Regions from separate parts of the Shinella sp. HY16 genome, predicted to be linked through region 3. Evidence: riboswitches for the same ligand, from Rfam matches in the RefSeq annotation. Region 3 holds a riboswitch; each other region holds the start of a gene.
What was found. A riboswitch is a leader RNA that binds a small molecule or an ion and turns the genes downstream of it on or off. The one in region 3 is predicted to bind thiamine pyrophosphate.

Region 1: it holds a riboswitch for thiamine pyrophosphate, as region 3 does, so the genes downstream of both, thiD (bifunctional hydroxymethylpyrimidine kinase/phosphomethylpyrimidine kinase) here and thiB (thiamine ABC transporter substrate binding subunit) in region 3, are expected to answer to the same signal.
Region 2: it holds a riboswitch for thiamine pyrophosphate, as region 3 does, so the genes downstream of both, thiC (phosphomethylpyrimidine synthase ThiC) here and thiB (thiamine ABC transporter substrate binding subunit) in region 3, are expected to answer to the same signal.

Annotation. Positions count from the first base shown of each region.
Region 1 covers NZ_JAHYXL010000001.1:4,073,440-4,077,374, reverse strand. Annotated here, with positions in the region: gene K0P03_RS20005 (LysE family translocator) at 1-353, shown strand, start outside; gene thiD (bifunctional hydroxymethylpyrimidine kinase/phosphomethylpyrimidine kinase) at 380-1,183, opposite strand; TPP riboswitch at 1,225-1,321, opposite strand; gene K0P03_RS19995 (peptide chain release factor 3) at 1,457-3,037, opposite strand; gene dut (dUTP diphosphatase) at 3,131-3,604, shown strand; partial or broken gene K0P03_RS35610 (GNAT family N-acetyltransferase) at 3,609-3,935, shown strand, end outside; gene K0P03_RS35605 (hypothetical protein) at 3,924-3,935, opposite strand, start outside.
Region 2 covers NZ_JAHYXL010000001.1:3,179,232-3,183,166, forward strand. Annotated here, with positions in the region: gene K0P03_RS15700 (anti-sigma factor family protein) at 1-83, shown strand, start outside; gene K0P03_RS15705 (Bax inhibitor-1/YccA family protein) at 115-831, shown strand; TPP riboswitch at 966-1,082, shown strand; gene thiC (phosphomethylpyrimidine synthase ThiC) at 1,176-2,999, shown strand; gene thiO (glycine oxidase ThiO) at 3,002-3,935, shown strand, end outside.
Region 3 covers NZ_JAHYXL010000001.1:3,569,113-3,573,047, forward strand. Annotated here, with positions in the region: gene K0P03_RS17570 (NAD(P)/FAD-dependent oxidoreductase) at 1-1,150, shown strand, start outside; TPP riboswitch at 1,242-1,357, shown strand; gene thiB (thiamine ABC transporter substrate binding subunit) at 1,396-2,403, shown strand; gene thiP (thiamine/thiamine pyrophosphate ABC transporter permease) at 2,408-3,935, shown strand, end outside.

The DNA of each region.
Region 1 (3,935 bases), 500 kb from region 3:
ACAGCAATGCGCTGGATGTCGGGCCGGAGCAGGCACCGGTCGGCGGCGCGGCAAGGATCGTGCGCAAGGGCATCTTCACCAACATCTTCAATCCGAAGCTCTCGCTGTTCTTTCTCGCCTTCCTGCCGCAGTTCATCCCGGCGGGCACTTCCGGCGATGCCACCGGACAGATGCTCTTCCTCGGCGGCATCTTCATGGCGCTCACCTTCCTTGTCTTCGTCGGCTATGGAGCGCTTGCCGCCGGCCTGCGCCGGCAGGTGCTGAGCCGGCCGGCGGTCATCGTCTGGATGCAGCGCAGCTTCGCCGCCGCCCTCGGCCTCATGGGCCTCAGGCTTGCACTCGCCGACCGGTAACGGCCTGAGCGGGCTGCCGACCGGTCCTAAAGAGCGTGAAAATGATGCAGCGGGCCGTGGCCGGAGCCGACGGTCAGCGCATCCGACATGCGCACGGCACCGGCGATGAAGCGCTTGGCCGCCGCCACGGCATCGGGGAGCGCCAGTCCCTTGCCGAGTTCGGCTGCGATTGCGCTCGACAGGGAACAACCGGTGCCATGCGTGTTGCGTGTCAGCACCCGCACACCCTCGAACCAGTGCAGCCGGTCTGGCGTCGCGAGCACGTCGGGGCTCTCGCTGCCCGGCAGATGACCGCCCTTCAGCAGCACCGCCTTCGGCCCGAAGCCAAGCAGCCGCCTTGCCTGGTCCTCCATACCAGCCCGGTCCACGGCCTCCGCCTCGCCCAGGAGGGCAGCCGCCTCCGGCAGATTCGGCGTCAGCACGCTTGCGCGCGGCAGCAGCTGGCGCGTCAGTGCGGCGACGGCCTCCTGCGCCAGGAGCGAAGCCCCGCCCTTGGCGACCATGACCGGGTCGAGCACGATGGGCACATCACGATGCGGCGAGAGGGCAGCGGCCACGGCTTCGGCGATCTCTGCCGAGGCGATCATGCCGATCTTCACCGCATCCACCCGGATATCGGCGAAAACCGCGGCGATCTGCGCCGCCACGAAGCCGGGCGGCACCAGATGCACGCCGGAAACGCCTTGCGTATTCTGCGCCGTCAGGGCCGTCAGGGCCGCCATACCGTAAGCACCGCGCGCGGCAAACGTCTTGAGATCCGCCTGTATGCCCGCGCCGCCCGAGGGGTCGGAGCCCGCGATCGAGAGAATGTTTGCGATTGTGTCGGCCATCTCGCCTCCTTTCGGCAGGGGTGGCCTCGGGGTGGCTGCGATGCGGCACCCGTTCGACTCCCTCCGCCGGCATGATCCGGTTCAGGTTCAAAGGGTGCTTCTCAGCCCGCCTTCCGGCGGACGCCCCTGTCTTAAACGAGTTTTCGCAAATGACGCGGCGCCTGTCACGCCGAAAGTGGCGTACAGGAGCGTTTGCCCCCGGCGCCATGCATCCTTCTCCCTGTCCGCAGGGAGAAGGCGGCCGATGGATTCGCAGGCAGGTAACCCGCCCAATCAGGCCTTTGTGACGTGGTATTCCTTGATGGCAACCATCTTGATTGCCGGATACCGCTCTGCCTCGTAGCGCAGCGAGAAGGCATCCTGCGCCAGGAAGACCGGGTCGCCGTCAAGGTCGCGGGCGATATCGCCGCGGCGCTGGGTGACGAACTTGTCCAGCTCCGCTGCGCTGTCCGAGGAAATCCAGCGGCAGACGGAAAAGCGTGACATTTCGAAGGAGACCGGCAGGCCATATTCCGCCGAAAGCCGCTCCTTCAACACGTCGAGCTGCAGCGCACCGACGACGCCGACGATGGCGGGCGAGCCGTCTTCCGGCGAGAAGAGCTGCACGACGCCCTCCTCCGCCATCTGCTGGAGCGCCTCCTTCAGCTTCTTGGCTTTCATCGCGTCTTCCAGCCGCACGCGACGCAGAATTTCCGGCGCGAAGTTCGGCACGCCTTCGAAGACCAGCGCCTCGCCTTCCGTCAGCGTGTCGCCGATACGGAGCGTGCCATGGTTGGGAATACCCACCACGTCGCCGGCATAGGCCGTATCGGCCAGCTGGCGCTGCGAGGCGAAGAAGAACTGCGGGGCGGAAAGGCCGATCGTCTTGCCCGTGCGGGCAAGGCGCACCTTCATGCCACGCTCCAGCATGCCGGAGCAGACGCGGGCAAAGGCGATGCGGTCGCGATGGTTCGGGTCCATGTTCGCCTGGATCTTGAAGACGAAGGCCGTCATCTTGTCTTCCGAGGCGTGGACCTTGCGCACATCCGCCACCTGATCGCGCGGCGGCGGCGCGAAGGCGCCGAGTGCGTTGATGAGGTCTCGCACGCCGAAATTCCGCAGCGCCGAGCCGAAGAAGACCGGCGTCATGTGCCCCTCAAGGAAGGCCTCCTGATCGTAGGGCCGGCAGGCCTCGCGGGCGAGTTCAAGCTCTTCGGTGAAGGCGGCCCGCTCGTTTTCCGGCAGGTTCTTCGCCACGACGGCCGGGTCGTCGATCTTCGTCGGCTGCACTTGCGTGTCCGAGCCGCGGAAGGTGCGCTCGGCCAGGTGATAGGAGCCGCAAAAGGTCTTCGAGCGGCCGACCGGCCAGGTGATGGGCGCGGTGTCGAGCGCCAGCTTCTCTTCCACCTCATCGAGGATTTCGAAGGGGTCGCGGCTCTCGCGGTCCATCTTGTTGACGAAGGTGATGATCGGGATGTCGCGCAGGCGGCAGACCTCGAACAGCTTCAGCGTGCGCGGCTCGATGCCCTTGGCGGCGTCGATGACCATGACCGCAGCATCCACCGCCGTCAGCGTGCGGTAGGTGTCGTCGGCGAAGTCCTCGTGGCCGGGCGTATCGAGAATGTTGAAGACGTTGCCGTCATATTCGAAGGTCATCACCGAGGTGACGACGGAGATGCCGCGTTCACGCTCGATCTTCATCCAGTCCGAACGGGTCTGGATGCGGTCCTTCTTCGCCTTCACTTCGCCGGCGAGCTGGATGGCACCGCCGAAAAGCAGGAGCTTTTCCGTGAGGGTGGTCTTACCGGCATCCGGGTGCGCGATGATCGCAAAGGTGCGGCGGCGGGAGACCGCCTCTGCAAGGGTTTCGGCCATTTTCTGCAATATCCTGTGAGTTGCCGCGGTCTTTACAGGCTCCGCCGGGAAGATGCAATTGACGGGGTGGGACTGCGGCCGGCTTATGGGCGGATGAACGCACACGCCTCCACCCAGCCCATGCTCAGCCTTCTCCGCCTGCCGCATGGCGCGGGCATAGAACTTCCCGCCTACGAGACCGGCGGCGCCGCCGGCATGGACCTGCGTGCCGCCGTGGCAGAAGATCAATCGCTGACACTGCTGCCCGGCAAGCGCACCCTGGTGCCGACCGGCTTCGTCTTCGAAATCCCGTCCGGTTACGAGGGGCAAGTCCGCCCCCGCTCCGGCCTTGCCTTCAAGAACGGCGTCACCTGCCTCAACACGCCCGGCACCATCGACAGCGACTATCGCGGCGAGGTGAAGGTGCTGCTCGTCAATCTCGGCGATGAGCCTTTCGTCATCGAGCGCGGCATGCGCATCGCGCAGATGGTGATCGCCCCGGTCACGCAGGTCGCCGTGCGCGAGGCGGAGACGGCGAGCGAGACGACACGCGGAGCCGGCGGTTTCGGCTCCACTGGCGTACGCTAGGTCGATGCCCCACCGCGAAGACCTTTCCTTCCGTTCGGACTATTTCGGCGACAGCGCCGCCTGGCGGGCGCTCGCCGGTCTACTTGAGGATGTCTTCGACATCGATGTGACGGTCATGGACCGGCTCGGCGGACCGGACCCGACCAGTATCCCCTTTGCCTGGTTCGACGGTGAAGGCCGCTGCATCGCAAATATCAGTGCCTTTTCCCTGCCGCTTGTCGTCAACGGCACCTTCGTGCGCGCCGCGGGCCTGCAATCGGGCGCCGTGCGGCCGGAATACCGTGGAAAGGGGCTCTACCGCGACGTCATGGAAGCGGCGCTACGGCACTGC
Region 2 (3,935 bases), 390 kb from region 3:
TCGCCTATGCGCTGGTTTCGGAAAGCCGCAAGGCCGACGACCTGGCGGAAACCGCGCGCGATCTTTCGCGCACGCTCTACTGATCAACCGCGTCCAAACCGAAGGAGTTATTCGATGGATCCCGTACAACAGCGATTTGGCTACGGCGCGCAGGCGCAGTCGGCCGCCCTCTTCGACGAGGGCCTGCGCCAGCACATGCTGCGCGTCTACAACTACATGGGCGCCGGCCTTGTGATCACCGGCCTCATCGCCTTCATCGTCGGCTCGACGCCGGCCCTCTACGTGCCGATCTTCTCCTCACCGCTGAAGTGGGTGGTGATGCTGGCGCCGCTCGCCTTCGTCTTCTTTTTCTCGTTCAAGATCCAGACGATGTCGGCCAGCACCGCGCAGATGACCTTCTGGGCTTTCTGCGCCGTCATGGGCCTGTCGCTCGCCTCGGTGTTCCTCGTCTTCACCGGCACGAGCATCGCCCGCACCTTCTTCATCGCCGCCTCGATGTTCGGCGCGACGAGCCTCTATGGCTACGTGACGAAGCGTGACCTCGCGAAGTTCGGCTCGTTCCTGATCATGGGCCTTATCGGCGTCGTGATCGCCTCGGTCGTCAACATCTTCCTCGGTTCGAGCGCGCTGCAGTTCGCAATTTCAGTGATCGGCATCGTCGTCTTCGTCGGCCTCACCGCCTGGGACACGCAGAACATCAAGCAGCAGTATGCTGAAAACATCGACCAGGAATCGCAGCAGAAGATGGCCGTGTTCGGTGCGCTTTCGCTGTACCTGAACTTCGTCAACATCTTCCAGCTTCTGCTGAATTTCACTGGCGAGCGCGAGTAGTTTTCGCAAATGATTCAAGAGGAAACGGCGGGGCAAAACCCCGCCGTTTTTTGCTTCTCGCACCGCAATATACGTAAGTAATTTCTTACGAATTTTACCCGGTTGACAAATCAGCCGGCAGCGTCTTTGCTTAGAGCATTCACCAGGGGGGTCCCGACAAGGGGCTGAGATACTGCTGGCATTCGCAGCGCAGTGACCCGTTGAACCTGATCCAGTTCATACTGGCGTAGGGACGGTGCAAGCGCTGTAGAACCCGAAATCCGCAACCCGGATTCCGCCTACGCGTCCTTCCATCATTCCGGCTCTAGGACTGGGTCTCCAATCGCAAACTTGGAGCCTCACGAATGAATATTGCCGCCCAGAAGCTCACTCCCACCGTCACGACAGGCGCCCCGCCCGCCTCGCGAAAGATCCACATCGCCGGCGAGCAGCACCCGCAGATCCGCGTGCCGATGCGCGAGATCGCCCTGCACCCGACCTCGGGCGAACCGCCAGTCATCGTCTACGACGCCTCCGGCCCCTATACCGACCCCACCCATGTCGTCTCGATCGAAAGCGGCCTGCCGCGGCTTCGCGAGGCCTGGGTCGCCGCACGCGGGGATACCGAGGACTATGACGGCCGCCACATCCGTCCGGAGGACAACGGCTTTGCCACCGGGGAGCGGCTGACACCGGAATTCCCCATTCGCAACCGTCCGCGCCGGGCGAAGGACGGCAAGGCCGTCACCCAGCTCGCCTATGCGCGCGCCGGCATCGTTACGCCCGAGATGGAATTCATCGCCATCCGCGAAAACCTCGGCCGCAAGGCCGCGAAAGAGGCGCTCATCCGCGACGGCGAGAGTTTCGGCGCCCACATCCCCGACTTCGTCACGCCGGAATTCGTCCGCCAGGAAGTCGCAAGCGGCCGGGCGATCATTCCCGCCAACATCAACCATCCAGAAGCCGAGCCGATGATCATCGGCCGGAATTTCCTGGTGAAGATCAACGCCAACATCGGCAATTCCGCCGTCACCTCCTCCATGGCGGAAGAGGTCGAGAAGATGGTCTGGGCGATCCGCTGGGGCGGCGATACGGTCATGGACCTCTCCACCGGCCGAAACATCCACAACATCCGCGAATGGATCATCCGCAATTCACCGGTCCCGATCGGCACCGTGCCGCTCTACCAGGCGCTGGAAAAGGTCAACGGCATTGCCGAGGACCTCACCTGGGAGGTTTTCCGCGACACACTGATCGAGCAGGCCGAACAGGGCGTCGATTATTTCACCATCCATGCCGGCGTGCGGCTCGCCTATATTCCGCTCACCGTCAACCGCGTCACCGGCATCGTCTCGCGTGGCGGCTCGATCATGGCCAAGTGGTGTCTTCATCACCACCGGGAAAGCTTCCTGTACGAACATTTCGAGGAAATCTGCGACATCTGCCGCGCCTATGACGTCTCCTTCTCGCTCGGTGACGGCCTGCGCCCCGGCTCGATCGCTGACGCCAACGACGCCGCGCAGTTCGCCGAACTCGAAACGCTCGGCGAGCTGACGCAGATCGCCTGGGCAAAGGACTGCCAGGTCATGATCGAAGGCCCCGGCCATGTGCCGATGCACAAGATCAAGGAGAACATGGACAAGCAACTGAAGGTCTGTGGCGAGGCGCCCTTCTACACGCTCGGGCCGCTGACGACCGACATCGCCCCCGGCTACGACCACATCACCTCGGGCATCGGTGCGGCAATGATCGGCTGGTTCGGCACCGCCATGCTCTGCTACGTCACGCCGAAGGAACATCTCGGCCTACCGGACCGCGACGACGTGAAGGTCGGCGTCATCACCTACAAGATCGCCGCCCACGCCGCCGATCTCGCCAAGGGCCATCCAGCGGCGAAGATCCGCGACGACGCGCTGTCGCGTGCCCGTTTCGAGTTCCGTTGGGAGGACCAGTTCAACCTCTCGCTCGACCCGGAAACCGCCCGCGCCTTCCACGACGAGACGCTGCCGAAGGAGGCACACAAGGTGGCGCATTTCTGCTCCATGTGCGGCCCAAAATTCTGCTCCATGCGCATCTCGCACGATATCCGTGCCGAGGCCCAGAAGGAGGGGCTGGAGGCCATGGCCGCGAAGTATCGCGACGGCGGCGACCTCTACATGCCGCTTGCCGAAGCCCCCGCCGGAGAATGACCATGCGCGTCCTCGTCAAGGGGGCCGGCGTTGCCGGCCTCACCGTCGCCTGGCAGCTCTATCGCCACGGCTTCGACGTCACCATCACCGAACGCGCCGAAAAGGTCGGCCTTGGTGCCTCCGGCTTCGCCGGCGGCATGCTGGCCCCCTGGTGCGAGCGGGAAAGCGCGGAAGAGCCCGTTCTGGCGCTCGGCCGCTCGGCCGCAGACTGGTGGGAAGCGGCCGTGCCCGGTCATGTCAAGCGCCGGGGAACGCTGGTCGTTGCCGCCGGCCGCGATGCCGCGGAGCTCGACCGCTTCGCCCGCCGCACAAGCGGCTGGGAATGGCTCGACGGCGCGGCCATTGCCGAGCTGGAGCCGGATCTCGCCGGTCGCTTCCCCAAGGCCCTGTTCTTTCGGCAGGAAGCCCATCTCGACCCGCAGCGGGCGCTTTCGGCGCTCACCGCCGGGCTCGAGGAGGCACGCATGCGCTTCCTGTTCTGCGCCAACCCGGATGCCGATCGCTACGACCGCGTGATCGACTGCACCGGTGCAGCCCGGATCGGCCAGCTGCCGGGCCTTCGGGGCGTGCGCGGCGAAATGCTCTATGTGGAAACCCCGGAAATCAACCTCTCCCGCCCCGTCCGCCTGCTGCATCCGCGCCACCCGATCTACATCGTGCCACGCGGAAGGAACCGCTTCATGGTGGGCGCGACCATGATCGAGAGCGCCGACGACGGCGGCATCACCGCCCGCTCGCTCATGGAACTGCTGAACGCCGCCTACACGCTGCACCCGGCTTTCGGTGAGGCACGGCTTACGGATACCGGCGCAGGCATCCGCCCGGCCTTTCCCGACAACCTGCCGCGCGTGAGCGAACACGACGGCACGCTCCATGTGAACGGCCTTTATCGCCACGGCTTCCTGCTGGCTCCCGCAATGGCGGCGGAGGTCGCGC
Region 3 (3,935 bases):
CCACCTTGCCGAAAAGGGCTACAAGGTCGTGATGGTCGAGGGCGCCGGCATCGGCTGGGGCGCCTCGGGCCGCAACGGCGGCCAGATCGTCAATGGCCTCAACGCCAGCCTCGACACGATCAAGCGCCGCTACGGCGACCAGGCCGGCGCCTTCGTCGGCGGCCTGGTGCAGGAAGGCGGCAAGATCATCCGCCGCATCGTCTCGCAATACGATATCGATTGCGACATGAAGACCGGCAATATCTATGCCGCCTATACGCCTGCCCACATGAAGGACCTCGAGCACAAGAAGGCCCTTTGGAAGAGCTACGGCATGGACGACCACCAGATGCTCGACAAGGCGGCGATCAGCAAGCTGGTCAACACCGATGCCTATATCGGCGGCATGCTGGACACGACCGGCGGCCACATGCACCCGCTCAACCTCACCCTCGGCGAGGCCAAGGCGCTCGAATCGCTCGGCGGCGTAATCTACGAACAGTCGCCCGTCACCCGCGTCGAGCACGAGGCGGAAAAGCCCGTCATCCACACGGCGAAGGGCAGCGTCACCGCCAAGGTCGCCGTGCTTTGCGGCAATGCCTATCTCGGCCATGTCGTGCCGAAACTGGTTTCGCGCGTCATGCCCGTCTCCACCCAGATGGTCGCCACCGAGCCGCTCGGCGCCGAGCGCGCTGATGCGCTGATCCCGAGCGACATGTGCGTCGAGGACGTCCGCTACATCCTCGACTACTTCCGCCTCTCCGCCGACAAGCGCATGATTTTCGGCGGCGGCACCGTCTATGGCGGCACCGACCCGGCGGACGTGCGCGCAAAAATCCGCCCAAACCTCGAAAAGGTCTTCCCCTCGCTGAAGGGTGTAAAAATCGACTACGCCTGGAGCGGCAACTTCGCCCTCTCCTTCTCGCGCGTGCCGCAGATGGGCAAGATCGGCAAGAACACCTATTTTGCCCACGGCTACAGCGGCCACGGCGTCACCGGCTCGCATCTCTTCGGCCGCATCCTCTCGGAAGCGGTCGATGGCGATCTCTCGCGCTTCAGCCAGTTCGAAAAGCTGCCCTGGATTCCCTTCCCGGGTGGGCGCATGTTCCGTGCGCAATATTCCACCATCGGCTCCTGGTGGTATCAGTTCAAGGACGCCTTCGGCCTTTAAGGCCCGACACATTTCAGAACGGCAGGGCCGGCGCTTGCGCCGGCCTTTTGCTTGCCCCTTGCGTACTGTCACAAGCGGGATTATGCCTTGCCTTGCTCTAACGGGGTGCCAGCGGGTTTTTTTGATCCACTGGCTGAGAGGCGGTCTCGCCAACCCGAAGAACCTGATCCGGCTCGTACCGGCGGAGGGATTAGACGGCACATCCTGCGCCCTACTCCCGTTTTGTGAACAACAAGGAGGCGCGGATGCGCAAGACACTTTTCTCCACCATCGCGGCACTGGCCGTTTCCCTCGCCCTTCCCGCGCTCGCGCAGGAAAAGACGCTGACCGTCTACACCTATGAGAGCTTCGTCGCCGAATGGGGCCCCGGCCCGAAGGTCAAGGAAGCCTTCGAGAAGACCTGCGGCTGCACGGTCGAATGGGTCGGCGTCGCCGATGGCGTGGAACTTCTGACGCGCCTGAAGCTCGAAGGCGAAAGCACCAAGGCCGACCTCGTTCTCGGCCTCGACACCAACCTCATCACCGAGGCCAAGGCGACTGGCCTCTTCGAGGCGCATGGCCTTTCGCCGGCGGACCTCACCGTGCCGGGCGGCTTCTCCGACGACACATTCCTGCCCTACGACTACGGCCATTTCGCCGTCGTCTATGACAGCGAGACGCTGAAGACCCCGCCGACGAGCCTCAAGGACCTCGTCGAAGGTGACCCGTCGCAAAAAATCGTCATCGAGGACCCGCGCACGTCGACGCCCGGCCTCGGCCTGCTGCTCTGGGTGAAGTCGGTTTATGGCGACAAGGCGGGCGAGGCCTGGGGCAAGCTCAAGGATCGCGTGCTGACCGTCACGCCCGGCTGGTCGGAAGCCTATGGCCTCTTCACCAAGGGCGAGGCGCCGATGGTGCTGTCCTACACGACCTCGCCGGCCTACCACGTCATCGCGGAGAAGACCGAGCGCTACAAGGCCGCCGCCTTCTCCGAAGGCCATTACGTGCAGATCGAAGTCGCCGGCCTGACGCGCACCGCTGACGACAAGGATCTTGCCCGCCAGTTCCTGACCTTCATGACCGGTCCGGATTCCCAGTCGATCATTCCGGAAACCAACTGGATGATGCCGGCCGCCAAGACGAAGGACCCGCTGCCTGCCGCCTTCGACGCGCTGGTGAAGCCGGAAAAGACCTTCCTGATGTCGTCGGACGAGGTTGCAGCCAACCGCAAGGCCTGGATCGACGAATGGCTCGCGGCGATGAGTGCCAAGTAACGTGATCTTCGCCCGCACCGAGCGACGGACATTGCGTGTCGCCGGGGGCCTCGCCCTCGGCACCGTGCTGGTCTTCGTCGGTGCGGCGACCGTCGTGCTTCTCGCCCATGCCGGCCCCGGCTCCGGCGCGCCGCTCCTCGATGCCTATATCGGGCGCGTCGCGCAGTTCACTCTGCTGCAGGCGACACTCTCCACACTCCTGTCCGTCCTGCTCGCCATTCCGGTCGCCCGGGCGCTCGCCCGACAGCGGGATTTTTCCGGCCGCGTCTGGATCATCCGGCTGTCCGTCGTGCCGCTCGGCCTGCCGGCACTGGTCGCCGCCCTCGGCGTCATCGAGGTCTGGGGCCGGCAGGGCGTCGTCAACGACCTGCTCGGGCTCGCCGGGCTGCAGAACCCGGTCAGCGTCTACGGGCTTGCCGGCATCCTGATCGCCCATGTCTTCTTCAACCTGCCGCTCGCCGCACGCTTCCTGCTGGCGGCCCTCGAGCGCATTCCGGCCGAATACTGGCTGACCTCCGCCAATCTCGGCATGGGCAGCGGCGCGGTGTTCCGGCTTATCGAATGGCCCGTCATCCGGCGGGTCCTGCCGGGGATCGCCGGACTCGTCTTCATGCTCTGCGCAACGAGCTTCACCATCGCGCTGACGCTCGGCGGCGGGCCGGCGGCAACGACGATCGAGGTGGCGATCTACCAGGCGCTGCGCTTCGATTTCGACCCCGAACGCGCCGTCCTGCTCGCCTTCCTGCAGATCTTCGTCACGGCAAGCCTGCTCTGGCTGATCTCGCTGTTCGGCAAGCCACCCGAAGAGGGCATGACGACAGGCCGCGCCATCCGCCGTTTCGACGGCCGCCGGCACCGCCTTCCCGATGGCCTCGTCATCCTCCTCTTCACCCTCTTCACCGCAGCGCCTCTCGTCGCCACCCTCGTCTCAGGTCTTTCCGCCGATCTCGGCCGGCTGGCGCTCGATCCGCTGCTGCACCGGGCGCTCGTCACCAGCCTTGCAGTTTCCTTCGCCTCGGCCTGCCTCAGCCTTTCGATCGCGCTGCCCATCGTGCTCGTGCCGCGGCTGGCCGAGACGGGCAAGGTCGACCTCGCCACACGGCTGATGGCTCGTGCCCTGCCCGCGGTCGGTTCGCTGATCCTGCTCGTGCCGCCGGTCGTCGTCGCTACGGGCTGGTTCCTCGTGCTGAGAACCTTCGGCGAGACCGGGCGCTTCGCCCCTGCCGTCGTCACCGTGCTCAACGCGCTGATGGCGCTGCCCTTCGTCGTGCGCGTACTGGAGCCGGCCTACCGCACCCATCTCATCCGCACCGCCCGGCTCGCGCTCAGCCTGGGCGTCACCGGAATGCATCGCCTGCGATGGATCGACCTGCCCGCCCTCAGGAAACCGTTGCTCACCGCCTTTGCCTTCGCCATGGCGCTGTCGCTCGGCGATCTCGGTGCCGTCGCCATCTTCGGTGCTGAAGGGTTCACCACCCTGCCGTGGCTGCTCTACTCCCGCATGGCGAGCTATCGCACCGCGGATGCCGCCG